Hahella sp. HNIBRBA332: one gene and its partner. The protein of the gene in region 2 interacts with the protein of the main gene of each other region in a pairwise test. Links are inferred from orthologs where the notes say so. Each region holds a gene or a part of one and is shown on either strand. Other genes may lie near its edges.

Region 1 (3,242 bases), 3.1 Mb from region 2 along the record:
CGGAAATGCGTTATCGCCAGCGCTATCTGGACCTGATCACCAATGAAGAAGCGCGGGAAACCTTCCGTATTCGCTCCAAAGTGATCGAAAGTATTCGCTACTTCCTTGCCAAGCGTGACTTTATTGAGGCGGAGACGCCGATGTTGCAGGTCATACCTGGCGGCGCTACGGCGCGTCCCTTTGTGACCTATCACAATGCTCTGGATATTGAGATGTTCCTGCGTATAGCGCCGGAGCTTTACCTGAAGCGTCTGGTTGTGGGCGGCTTTGAGCGGGTGTTTGAAATTAACCGCAACTTCCGTAATGAGGGCTTGTCCACCCGCCATAATCCTGAATTCACAATGATCGAATTCTACCAGGCGTTCGCCGACTACAAAGACCTGATGAACCTGACCGAGGAAATGCTGCGTTGGGTGGCTCAGGAAGCGCTGGGAACGACGGAAGTGCGCAATACATCCAAGAATGCGGATGGCGAGGTGGTCGATGAAATCGTCTATGACTTCGGCAAGCCTTTCCTGCGCATGACAGTCGTGGAGTCGATTCTGCACTTCAATCCTGGATTGTCGCTGGCTGACATTGACAATATGGACGGCGCCAAAAAGGTGGCGACTGACCTGGGTATTCCTCTTAAAGCATCCTGGGGCTTGGGCAAGATTCAAATCGAAATCTTCGAAAAGACCGTCGAGCATCGTTTGATGCAGCCGACCTTTATTACTGAGTACCCGACGGAAGTATCACCGCTGGCGCGTCGCAATGACGATAATCCTTTCGTCACTGACCGGTTTGAGTTTTTCGTGGGCGGCAGAGAAATCGCCAACGGATTTTCGGAGTTGAATGATCCGGAAGATCAGGCTGAGCGCTTCCGTAAGCAAGTGGCGGAGAAAGAAGCGGGTGACGACGAAGCGATGTTCTTCGACGAAGACTACATCACTGCGTTGGAGCACGGTATGCCGCCGACCGCAGGTGAGGGTATTGGCATAGATCGACTAGTGATGCTGCTGACCGATTCGCCCTCAATTAGAGACGTTATTTTATTCCCTCATATGCGTCCGTTGGCGGACTGATCGTTCCTCCGTATTGAACGGATAGAGAAAAGGAGAATGCAGATGCAAAGCTGCGCAGAGGTGCTGTTTGGGGCTTTGGCCCCAGACACCCGCTGGAAGGACGCCCTGAAAGAAGAATTTTCCAAGCCCTACATGGTGCAGCTGGAGCAGTTTCTTGGGGCGCAAGACGGACAGGGCAAGGTTATATACCCTAGTCTGGATAACTGCTTCAACGCGCTCAACTCGACGCCTTTTGAGAATGTGTCGGTAGTCATATTGGGCCAGGACCCCTATCACGGTCCAGGTCAGGCGCATGGACTTAGCTTTTCCGTGTTGCCTGGGATCGCGCCGCCGCCATCATTGGTGAATATCTTCAAGGAAATCAACAATGAGCTTGGTTTAGGCGTACCGGAGCATGGATGTCTGGCTTATTGGGCTCAACAAGGGGTTTTGCTGCTGAATAGTGTGCTGACAGTGGAGCAGAGCAAGGCTGCCTCGCATCAGGGTAAAGGGTGGGAGCAGTTCACTGACAGAGTGATACAGCTGATAAACAGCGAGCGGGAAAATGTGGTGTTTTTGTTGTGGGGCAGTTACGCCCAGCGTAAAGGCGCATTTATCGACCGTCAGCGTCACTGTGTGCTGGAGAGTGTTCACCCGTCGCCGTTATCCGCCCATCGCGGTTTTATGGGGTGCGGTCATTTCGCCAGTGCGAACGACTATCTGCGCACCCATCAAAAGAAGGCGATTGATTGGCGTCTGCCTCCGAAGGATCGGCTGGATGAGAAGGGGCGTCTGATCAAGAAAGCGCCAGCCTCTGTCGAATAAGGCCAAAGCGGCGGATCCTGGTCCGCCGTTTTTTATATGTCAGGAAGGCGAAAGTAACGCCATGGCGGCTTCCATCTCCGCGCTTAAATCCTCCGCTTCGTTCATATCAATTTCCGGGTCGAGACCGAGTCGGTTGAACGCCGATATCTGCCCCCAATCCATCTCTGTATAAGGGTGCTGACTGCCTATCAGGCTTTGCAGCTTGGCCACCATCACCACATCTGCGTAATCGACGGTGGGCGACTGCCGCTGGAAGTTGCTGAATTCTATGGGCACGATTTGGAGTTCTGCGGGGAAGTCCCACTTTTTGAGAATATACTGCCCAATCGTGGGCTGTAATGTGTCGATCAGTTTGTCGAGAGTTTCGTTGTCGACATGAATGTCGTTATGCTCGATATAGGTCAACACGGGCAGGGCGCCAATTTGGTGCACCAGTCCGGCGAGGGTCGCCTGATCGGGTTTCAACTTGGTGTAATGCTGCGCGAGCACGTGGCAGATGCCCGCCACTTCCGTGCTACTGCGCCAGATTTCCCGCATGCGTTGATCTATCTGTTCCGAGGTGGCCTGGAACATTTGCTCCATCGCCAGCCCCGTTGCTAGGTTTGCGGTGTAGGCCATGCCTAGGCGGCCAATCGCCATGGTCAGGTTCGATATTTCCCTGCTGCCGCGTAAGAGCGGGCTGTTGCATACACGTATAATGCGGGCCGTCATGGCGGTGTCGTTGCTAATGACTTTAGCGAGGTCCTGAACGGATGAGTCCGGACTTTCCGCCACTTCTCGAACTTGCAGAGCGACCTCCGGAAGGGTGGGCAGCACCAGCTTATCGGAATCTATTGCCTGAAGTATGTCTGCTTTGATTTTCTCTTCTAATTCTGCCATTTGCATATCCGTGAATAGGTTGGCTGCATTGGATTCGGGCCCACTGAGAAGCGCTTCAGCCTCTTTCAAGGTCCAATTTAAGTTATAGCAGAATTTTTGAGGGATGCTTGTCGGCGGCGCATAGAAACGCGCCGCTAAGGTATGGGATTATGCTAGAGCTTTTTCTTTGTGTTGCTAACTTCTTCAATAGCGTAGGGAAGTTCAAGTAGTTGCAATGGGGTGGCTGGAGACTCCTCCAAGCGCAACGCTTTATCCATTGCCGCAGACTTGTCCAACACGGCGAGCGTGTTTCCATGGGCGCTGCGCACGACTAGGCCAATTCGGGCGCCTGTTTCGTCGGTGATCGCTGAGCCGGGTGCGGGGACCAGCGTACCAGAAGAGAGTAAGAACATGCGCTTCTTCAGGGTGCCAAGGTATTGCATACGGGCGACGATTTCTTGCCCCGTATAGCAGCCCTTATTGAAGCTGATAGCGCCCAGCGCCTGCAAATTCAGC
Region 2 (8,083 bases):
TTAGAAGAAGTCCTGAAAAGCAAGGCAGATTGGATTGAAGCGCAGGAAGCCTTTAGGGAGTGTGGGGTAACAGATGGAACTGAGACCGATCGCATTGAAGAGCTTTATAATGAGTTGCGTAAACTGGACAAAGCCGAACGCCTGGATGTGGAACGTCACGGTGATTACGACATGATAAGACTAATAAGCGAATAAGGGTTATGCGTTTAGCTTCACTGACGATAGGCTCCGAGAAAACGGGCGATAAGCAACGCTTTAAAAACCTCAAAAACGTCACTATTGATTTTGATGAAGACGAATGGATCACCGTGGTCATTGGCTGGAATGGTACTGGTAAATCCAATGTATTGGAGGCGCTGGCCACAATTTTCAGGGACCTGATCGGCAAGCCTAACAAAAAGGGGGGACACTCCGTACCTGAAAAGCCCTCATTCGCCTATATACTGCGTTACTTTTGTCATAACAAAGAAATTGTAATCAATGCCGACCCTGACAGAGCTAGTAATGTCTATAAGGTATCCTATCGAGAACTCTCAAAAGAGAATACGGATGGCGATGAGGAGCAAATAGGCCTTTTTTCTGAGGCTGATGATACTGAAGAAAATCTACAACCTATAAAATTCAATAAATTTGTAGAACGTAGAGATGAGTTCTTACCTAGCTATGTATTTGGTTATTACTCTGGTCATAGCCAAAGGATGTACGAAGTCTTCACCCCTTATCTGGAAAAATACGACGACAACTTGCGAAATGGTATTGATCCTGGCCTGCGCAAGATGTTCTACGCCAAACCGGTACATAGCCAATTCACTCTGCTGGCATTCATGCTGAATCAGGAAAGCTTTGTTCAGCAATTTTTAGAGGAACACTTTGGTATTGATACTGACGTTGGTATCGACTCAGTACTCTTTGTTCTCAATCAGCCTCCCTGGAAATCTAACGCCCCAGATGGCGATTCTAGATTCTGGAATTCTCGCGGCGTCGTAAAAAACTTTTTGACTCGGTTATATGATGTTTCGTTAGCTCCTATTCGTATTAATCGACGTACACAGACTAGTTTATGGAATAAAACCTCACTGGAATATTTATATCTTTATGTGAAAGATCTTGATGCACTTAAGAAACTTGTGGGGAATACGACGCCGCGAGAGTTTTTCCGAGATATTGAGAGTACTTATGTTTCAGAGTTAATTGACGAAGTACGTATTCGAGTTAAACTCAAAAATAACGATGGAACTGTAATATTCAGAGAGCTCAGTGAAGGTGAGCAACAGTTGCTTACTGTTCTGGGGCTTTTACGTTTTACAGCTGAAGATGAAGGCCTGTTTTTGCTGGATGAGCCTGACACCCATCTAAATCCACAGTGGAGTGTTGATTACTTCAAATACCTGAAAATGTTTGTAGGGTCAGGTAGAACTGATAGTGGCTCAAGTCATATTGTACTCAACACGCACAACCCCTTAGCCGTAGCTGAGCTTGCTCGCGAGCAGGTGCAGATTCTCTATCGTGATCCCGAGTATCTATCCATTAGTTCCCATCTGCCAGACTATGACCCTAGGGGGATGGGCTATTCGGGCATAGTAACCAGTGATATGTTTGGACTTGCTTCCTCACTGGATAAGCGCACGCAACGGCGCTTGGAAATGTATCGTGCATTGGCTTCACTAACTGATAAAACTCGGATTCAAGAACTGCGCTTTCAGGTGATCAGTCAGTGGCTGGATGATGATCGTTTCAACTTAATGCAGCGCGATGACGATTATCAGCGCTACCTCATATATCGTCGTGAATTATTGGCAAAACAAGCGGAAACTGAGGATTACCAAGAGCTGATGCAGTTTGCTATTTCGCTATCCGCTGAAGAGAGAAACAGCATAGCCAAACAGGCAATGGAAGAAATTCTTGCGGGGGAAAGTGAGTGAGGTTTGTTGATAACACCTTTTTAGAAACCCCTGCTAACTGGGATCAACGTGCACAGACAGCTACAAACGACTTAATTAATGGAACGATTGAAGCTGACGATCGCGCCGATGTGTGGCGCTGCCTTAAAGACTCTCTTGCGGACATTTCCTGTGACCGATGCTGGTATTGTGAAACAGGTATCCCCAGAACGGATAATGCCGTTGATCACTATCGTCCTAAAGGTAAAGTAAAAGGTGTTAGGTTAAAAACACCCGAGAAAACTCTAGAAAATTATACGATTCAACCGGAGCATCTCGGTTATAAATGGGCTGCCTACAAGCTCGATAATTTTCGATTCTCCTGTCAGCACTGTAACGAGTGGCGTAAAAGTCTCAGAGGTTCAGCTGGTGGAAAAACGAGTTACTTCCCATTAGTGAATGAACCCGATCGAGCCTATGATGTCCTGGATCAGGATAATGAAATTCCAGCTTTGTTGGACCCCTGCGATGTACTTGATTGGACACTGCTGTCCTTCGATAAATCTGGAAGGCCTTTTTCCCGTTTTCCTGAAGGGTCAGAAGAAGATTTAAGAGTCCAGCTTTCCATCTTGATCTACCATCTTGATCAGCAATCAATTAACTCGAGTCGAGCTGCCCAGTGGTCACAGGTCCAGCCTATTGTGGAAGATACTAAAAAATGGTTTCTGAAAAGGCTGCGGGGCGATCAAGGCGCTGATGCGTCTTTCCGTCGTGAGCTGAAAAAGCTTAGGCACTGGTTCAATCCCAAAAACAAGAATACTTATTTGGGTTTTTTGGTTTATCAGCTTAAGCAGGAGCAGGAATTAGATACAGAAAATTTACATAGCTGGATTGGCGAACTATTGCGAGGTTTGGGATGAATAGTCCAGATAACACTTTGCTTCTTCGGGAAATCCGCACACTTGTCACCGGTGCTAAACAGCAAGCCGCTATTGCCGTCAACACCACCCTGACGCAGCTCTATTGGCAGATCGGCCAGCGTATTAACCAAGAAGTACTCGGTGGCGAGCGCGCTAACTACGGTAAACAAATTGTCGCAACGCTGGCGCGACAATTAACCCAGGATTTTGGCCGGGGTTTTTCAGAAAAGCAGCTACGCAGAATGATGCAGTTTTCCGAGGCCTTTCCCGATCCAGAGATTGTCGCAACGCTGTCACGACAATTGAGCTGGAGCCATTTTACCAAGCTGATTCCCCTGAAAGAGCCCTTACAACGTGAGTTTTACGCCCAGATGTGCCGTATTGAACACTGGAGCGTACGGGATTTGGGGAACCGAATTGATTCCATGTTGTATCAGCGTACGGCGCTGTCGAAGCAGCCGGAGGCGCTGGTTAAACAGGAGCTGGCTGCTTTGGCTAACACGGATCGTGTGACAGGGAATTTACTGCTAAAAGACCCGTATGTACTGGATTTTCTCGGACTTGAAGACCATTACCTTGAAAAAGATCTGGAAGACGCTATTCTGCGCGACCTCGAAAGCTTCTTATTGGAGCTAGGCGCGGGCTTTACTTTTATTGCTCGGCAAAAGCGTATTCAAATTGACGATGATGATTTCTATATTGATCTGCTGTTTTATAACCGTCGCCTGAAACAGCTTGTCGCTATCGATTTGAAGATAGGTCCCTTTAAGGCCCATTACAAAGGTCAGATGGAGCTTTACCTGCGTTGGCTGGATAAGTATGAGCGCCAGCCTGGCGAGGAACCGCCGTTGGGGATTGTGCTATGCGCGGAAAACCGACAGGAACAAATTGAGCTGCTGCAACTAGATGAAAGCGGTATCCATGTTGCTGAATACCTGACGGAGTTGCCGGAGCGGCAACTGCTGCACGAGCGCTTACAGCGCGCCATTGATGCTGCGCAAAGCAAATATACGGTCTCTTCTGACAAAGACCATAATCTGGATAAACAGTAAATGAATGCAGCTACACTTGTACAAAAAGTCTGGAACTACTGCCATACCCTGCGCGATGACGGGGTAGGATACGGTGACTATCTTGAGCAGCTGACCTATTTGCTGTTTTTGAAGATGGCTCACGAGTATTCGCAACACCCATACAATCGCGATACCAGTGTGCCTGAAACCTACGCTTGGCCTACGCTATTAAACAAGTCAGGGGAAAAGCTGGAAAATCACTACCACAAGATCCTGAAGAACCTGGGCCAAGGGCGGGGGATGCTGGGCGCTATTTTCTTTAAAGCCGAAAATAAAATCCCCGACCCCGCCAAACTCTCTCGCATCATTAAGTTGATCAACGAGGAGAACTGGATCAGTTTGGAGTCCGACGCAAAAGGAGACCTTTACGAAGGGCTGTTACAGAAAAACGCGGAGGATACCAAAAGCGGCGCGGGTCAGTACTTTACACCCCGTCCGATAATTGACGCCATTGTGGCCTGTATACAGCCAGAGGCTAATAAAACTATCGCTGATCCAGCTTGTGGAACTGGGGGCTTCTTTCTTAGCGCCCATGATTGGATTGCTTATGGTGACCCTGAGTGGATAAAAAAGGGCTATACCCATTGGAATCCTAACAAGAGCTATCCGGCTGTAACGACTAAGAGCAAGCTAAATAAACCCCAAGCCGCATTTCTGCGTGATAATACCTTCCATGGCAACGAAATCGTGCCATCGGCGCGTCGTTTATGTCTGATGAACTTGTTCTTACATAATATAGGGAGTTTGGATGGCGAACCCAATGTGGAGCGGTCCGATGCGTTACTCAACAAGCCTTCGGAAACTGTTGACTACGTGCTGGCGAATCCTCCCTTTGGTAAAAAGAGCAGTATTACAATTACTGACGCTGAGGGAGTGGCGGACAAGGATTCATTGGTCTACGAGCGCCAGGATTTCTGGGCGACCACTACCAACAAACAACTCAATTTTCTTCAGCATATTATCTCCATGCTAAAAGAGTCGGGTAAAGCTGCTGTGGTTCTCCCCGATAACGTGCTGTTTGAGGGAGGAGTCGGTGAGCGTATTCGCCGCAAGTGGCTGGAAACCTGTAATGTGCACACGATTCTGCGTTTACCTACAGGGATATTTTATGCCAATGGCGTGAAAGCGAATGTCGTGTTCTTTGATAACGCGCCTCGTGATGGCAAGGTGCATACTAAAGGCATATGGTTTTACGATCTTCGAACCAACAAACATTTCACCCTAAAACAGCGCCCCCTGGTACTTGCTGATCTGCAGGATTTTATCGAATGCTATAACGCCAAAACCCGTAAAGAGACGGAGCGTTTTAAATTCTATAAATACGCCGACATTGTCGCCAGGGACAAAGCCAGTCTCGACATCTTTTGGCTAAAAGACGATAGCCTGGATAACTTGGATAACCTTCCACCGCCTGCAATCCTTCAGCAGGAGATCATTGATCATCTGGAAGCGGCCTTACAGGCGTTTAGGGATGTAGCGGCTGGCCTTCCTGAATCGTCATAGTGTTATAGATTGGATGCCTGAAGGCCCCTGGCATAGGAATAACAAAAAAATTTTGCTGGAAATCAATTAACAGATAAACGAATAGCAGCCTTGTTTTTTCTATGAAATCCAAGACTAGATTAATAACCGTCAACGATGCTCGATATGTCTGGTTGGTTGATGAAGTGGAATGGAACCTGCTCAGATTGAAAGTATGGCGGGAGGGGGAAAAGGGCGCGCCTTGGTTTACATTGGATAAAGACATGAATATTCCGTGGCGGTTCTCTCCTGAGATTGCCGAGGCTACTCCTGACGCTTCTTTTTCAGTGACACCAAAGTTGGTAGCGGAAGCTATCATGCAGGTTCGTTCGCAATTTGGATTCCTGGGCGAACATAACAATGCTTTAAATCTGTGCGTCAGCACTGACGGCAAGTCCATTTTGCCGTTATCAGCAGAGGCGCCGCCAAACCGCTAAACGCCCTCGACTCTCTCCCTCACAATCCTCGCCAGCGCTTCCAGAGCGTCTTCTGGAAAGCCGCTCAGGCCGGGGATGTCGTTGCTTTCCAGCAGGATAAATTCGCCGTTCTCGGTTTCCAGGAAGTCCAGGCCGAGTATGTCAGCGTTCAGGTGATCCATTGCGATTTGGGTTTGCTCTCGCAAGTTGTCGGGGACTGGCATCAGTTGAAAGTCCAGGGTTTCGATGTTGGCTTTCCAGCGGGCGCCGCGGCGGGACATGGCCCACATCCGGTCGCCGATAGCCAGACAGCGGATGTCGCGGACGTAGGGGATGTAGTCTTCCAGCGTCACATAGTCATTGGATATGAACGTCAGGTCCTTGATGTCGGACCAGGAGGTTGCGTTTTCCGCCAGGGCTTTGCCGTAACCACCGTGAAAATTACCGACTTTAACCACCGAGGGCAGGGGAGGATCGACTTTATCCAACAGGTTCTCGCCGATGGCGATAGTGTGTGGCGATACGGTCAGACCCGCCTCCTGCAGTTCCGCCAGCATCGATAAGCGATCATATCCGCGCAGTAAGGTGCGCGCCGGATTTACGCAGGGAACACCGGCGAAACGAATCAGCTCAAGGACGCTGCGATGGGACTCGTCCGGCTTCACCGCGCCAAGTCGCCACAACACGGCGTCCGCCCGCACGACGCCGGAAGCGTCAAACACCCACAGTCGGTTATCGTGATACAGCCATTTACTGGTTTGCAAACGACGGTAATGCACCTCATGGCCAGTCAGATATTTTGGCCAGTATTGCTCACCGTTCACCACGATGATGGAAGCCATAGAGTCCTCGAAACTTAATCAATAACGCTAAAGGGGATGGTTGGATTTACTTAGCTGGACCGCACAACGACTGTTCCTGCAAGCTTGTCGTGGAAGCCTTGTTTCTTTGGATCCCAGGCGACCCACAGGAAACCCAGGCCCAGTGGCAGCAATGAAAGGTAGTAAGCGAAATAACGCCCGATGAGTTGGCCCTTTGATGGCTTGACGCCTGTTTTGGCGTCGACAATGACAGCGTTAACCAACATTTTTCCTGGCGTGGCGGAGCGATAGATCCAGAACAGAATGACGGCGATCGCCGGGAAGACATAGTTGAGCAGCGCATCCGCCGTACCTGCGATAAAGGTCTCCCCATCGAAATAGTTGAGGCCATATAGGGAGATCAGAATCGGGTAAGTGATCGCCATCATGATCAGCGTGTCGATAATACTGGCGCCGGTTCTCGCCCAGAAACCGACGTAGTCCATATCCTCCGTGTTAATTTCTGGAGTCAGATCCGCCTGTGGAGCTTGGTAGGGATTCATTGAGTTACCTTATACATCCGAGTTTCTAAATTGAAGCTATGTGGTGGTCTAATCATCGGTTTTAACTACTCAGCTGGCCAGTAAATCCTAATTAACGGAATAAGCGCTTTGCCTTCGAGACTGAACTCCTCGTAATAGTCGACTACCAGCTCCGCGAGAATGTCGATATCAACTAGTGTAAGAGGAATATTTGCTCTGTCCGCCTCGTAGCGGGCTTCTCGCGTAAAGCCGCCTGTGCTGACGAAAATACCTCTGTCACCGGGACGAAGAGCGCCAATGAAACTACGCAGGATTTGAGCGCCAATTGTACCGCTGCGATGCTCAACTTCCACTTTAATTCGGGGCTCCTGTAAACCCAGTCCATCGGGTGAAGCGAACACATCTATTCCTCTATCCGGACCTTTCGGCGACACGCGAGCGCGAAAGCCCATTCCACGCAGTACTGTGGCTATAAGTTGCTCCATTTCGTCGGCATCCAGTGCAATGATCTTATCTTTAATAAGTTCCTTGCTTTGGTTAATTGTGTTCTCTCTGGATGGCTGAAGTTCTTCGGTTTCGTCGGCCTCTCTGTCAGGTGAGAAAGATCTCCCATGAGGTCCCATCCGACCGCGATATAGCCTTTCTCGAAGTGATCAAATAAACGGCCTCCTTCTCCAGCTCGAACCATCCAACCATTTTTGTCCATAAAGACTCCTTTCACGTGCCTGTGTTGTCTAATTGCCGTTTAACCACCCTCTGAAAAAAAAGAGGGCGTCTTTTAATCCGGTTTCTTCAGTTGCTCAAGCAGTTTCGCGGGCTGATTCAACAGAGTGGGGTTCTTTTCCAGCACCAGTAGTTGCTCTGTGGTCAGTAATTGTGAAATCACCTGTGATTCTCCGTTTATTGTGAGCTTGATAATAACGAGCGAGCC

The links. The genes of interacting proteins can lie anywhere in the genome.
Region 1: the proteins of O5O45_RS31485 (region 2) and ung interact in binary tests that used the Escherichia coli proteins (3 or more experiments, as listed by UniProt). The link is inferred for Hahella sp. HNIBRBA332 from one-to-one orthologs.

The regions. Positions count from the first base shown.
Region 1 is NZ_CP132203.1:3,949,047-3,952,288, reverse strand. What follows is about bases 1-2,987. They hold ung (uracil-DNA glycosylase), read left to right. Parts: upstream 1-1,106; coding sequence 1,107-1,868; downstream 1,869-2,987. Other genes in these bases: ygfZ (CAF17-like 4Fe-4S cluster assembly/insertion protein YgfZ), read right to left, coding at 2,900-2,987; O5O45_RS17445 (HDOD domain-containing protein), read right to left, coding at 1,908-2,747; lysS (lysine--tRNA ligase), read left to right, coding at 1-1,064. In the rest of the region: more of ygfZ, read right to left, coding at 2,988-3,242. UniProt on the Escherichia coli protein: Excises uracil residues from the DNA which can arise as a result of misincorporation of dUMP residues by DNA polymerase or due to deamination of cytosine.
Region 2 is NZ_CP132203.1:7,077,584-7,085,666, forward strand. What follows is about bases 3,115-6,114. They hold O5O45_RS31485 (class I SAM-dependent DNA methyltransferase), read left to right. Parts: upstream 3,115-3,852; coding sequence 3,853-5,376; downstream 5,377-6,114. Other genes in these bases: O5O45_RS31480 (PDDEXK nuclease domain-containing protein), read left to right, coding at 3,115-3,852; O5O45_RS31490 (hypothetical protein), read left to right, coding at 5,478-5,831; O5O45_RS31495 (ATP-grasp domain-containing protein), read right to left, coding at 5,828-6,114. In the rest of the region: O5O45_RS31465 (restriction endonuclease subunit S), read left to right, coding at 1-195; O5O45_RS31470 (AAA family ATPase), read left to right, coding at 201-1,922; O5O45_RS31475 (hypothetical protein), read left to right, coding at 1,919-2,800; more of O5O45_RS31480, read left to right, coding at 2,797-3,114; more of O5O45_RS31495, read right to left, coding at 6,115-6,652; O5O45_RS31500 (RDD family protein), read right to left, coding at 6,703-7,173; O5O45_RS31505 (restriction endonuclease), read right to left, coding at 7,239-7,775; O5O45_RS31510 (type I restriction endonuclease subunit R), read right to left, coding at 7,931-8,083. UniProt on the Escherichia coli protein: The subtype gamma methyltransferase (M) subunit of a type I restriction enzyme. The M and S subunits together form a methyltransferase (MTase) that methylates A-2 on the top and A-3 on the bottom strand of the sequence 5'-AACN(6)GTGC-3'.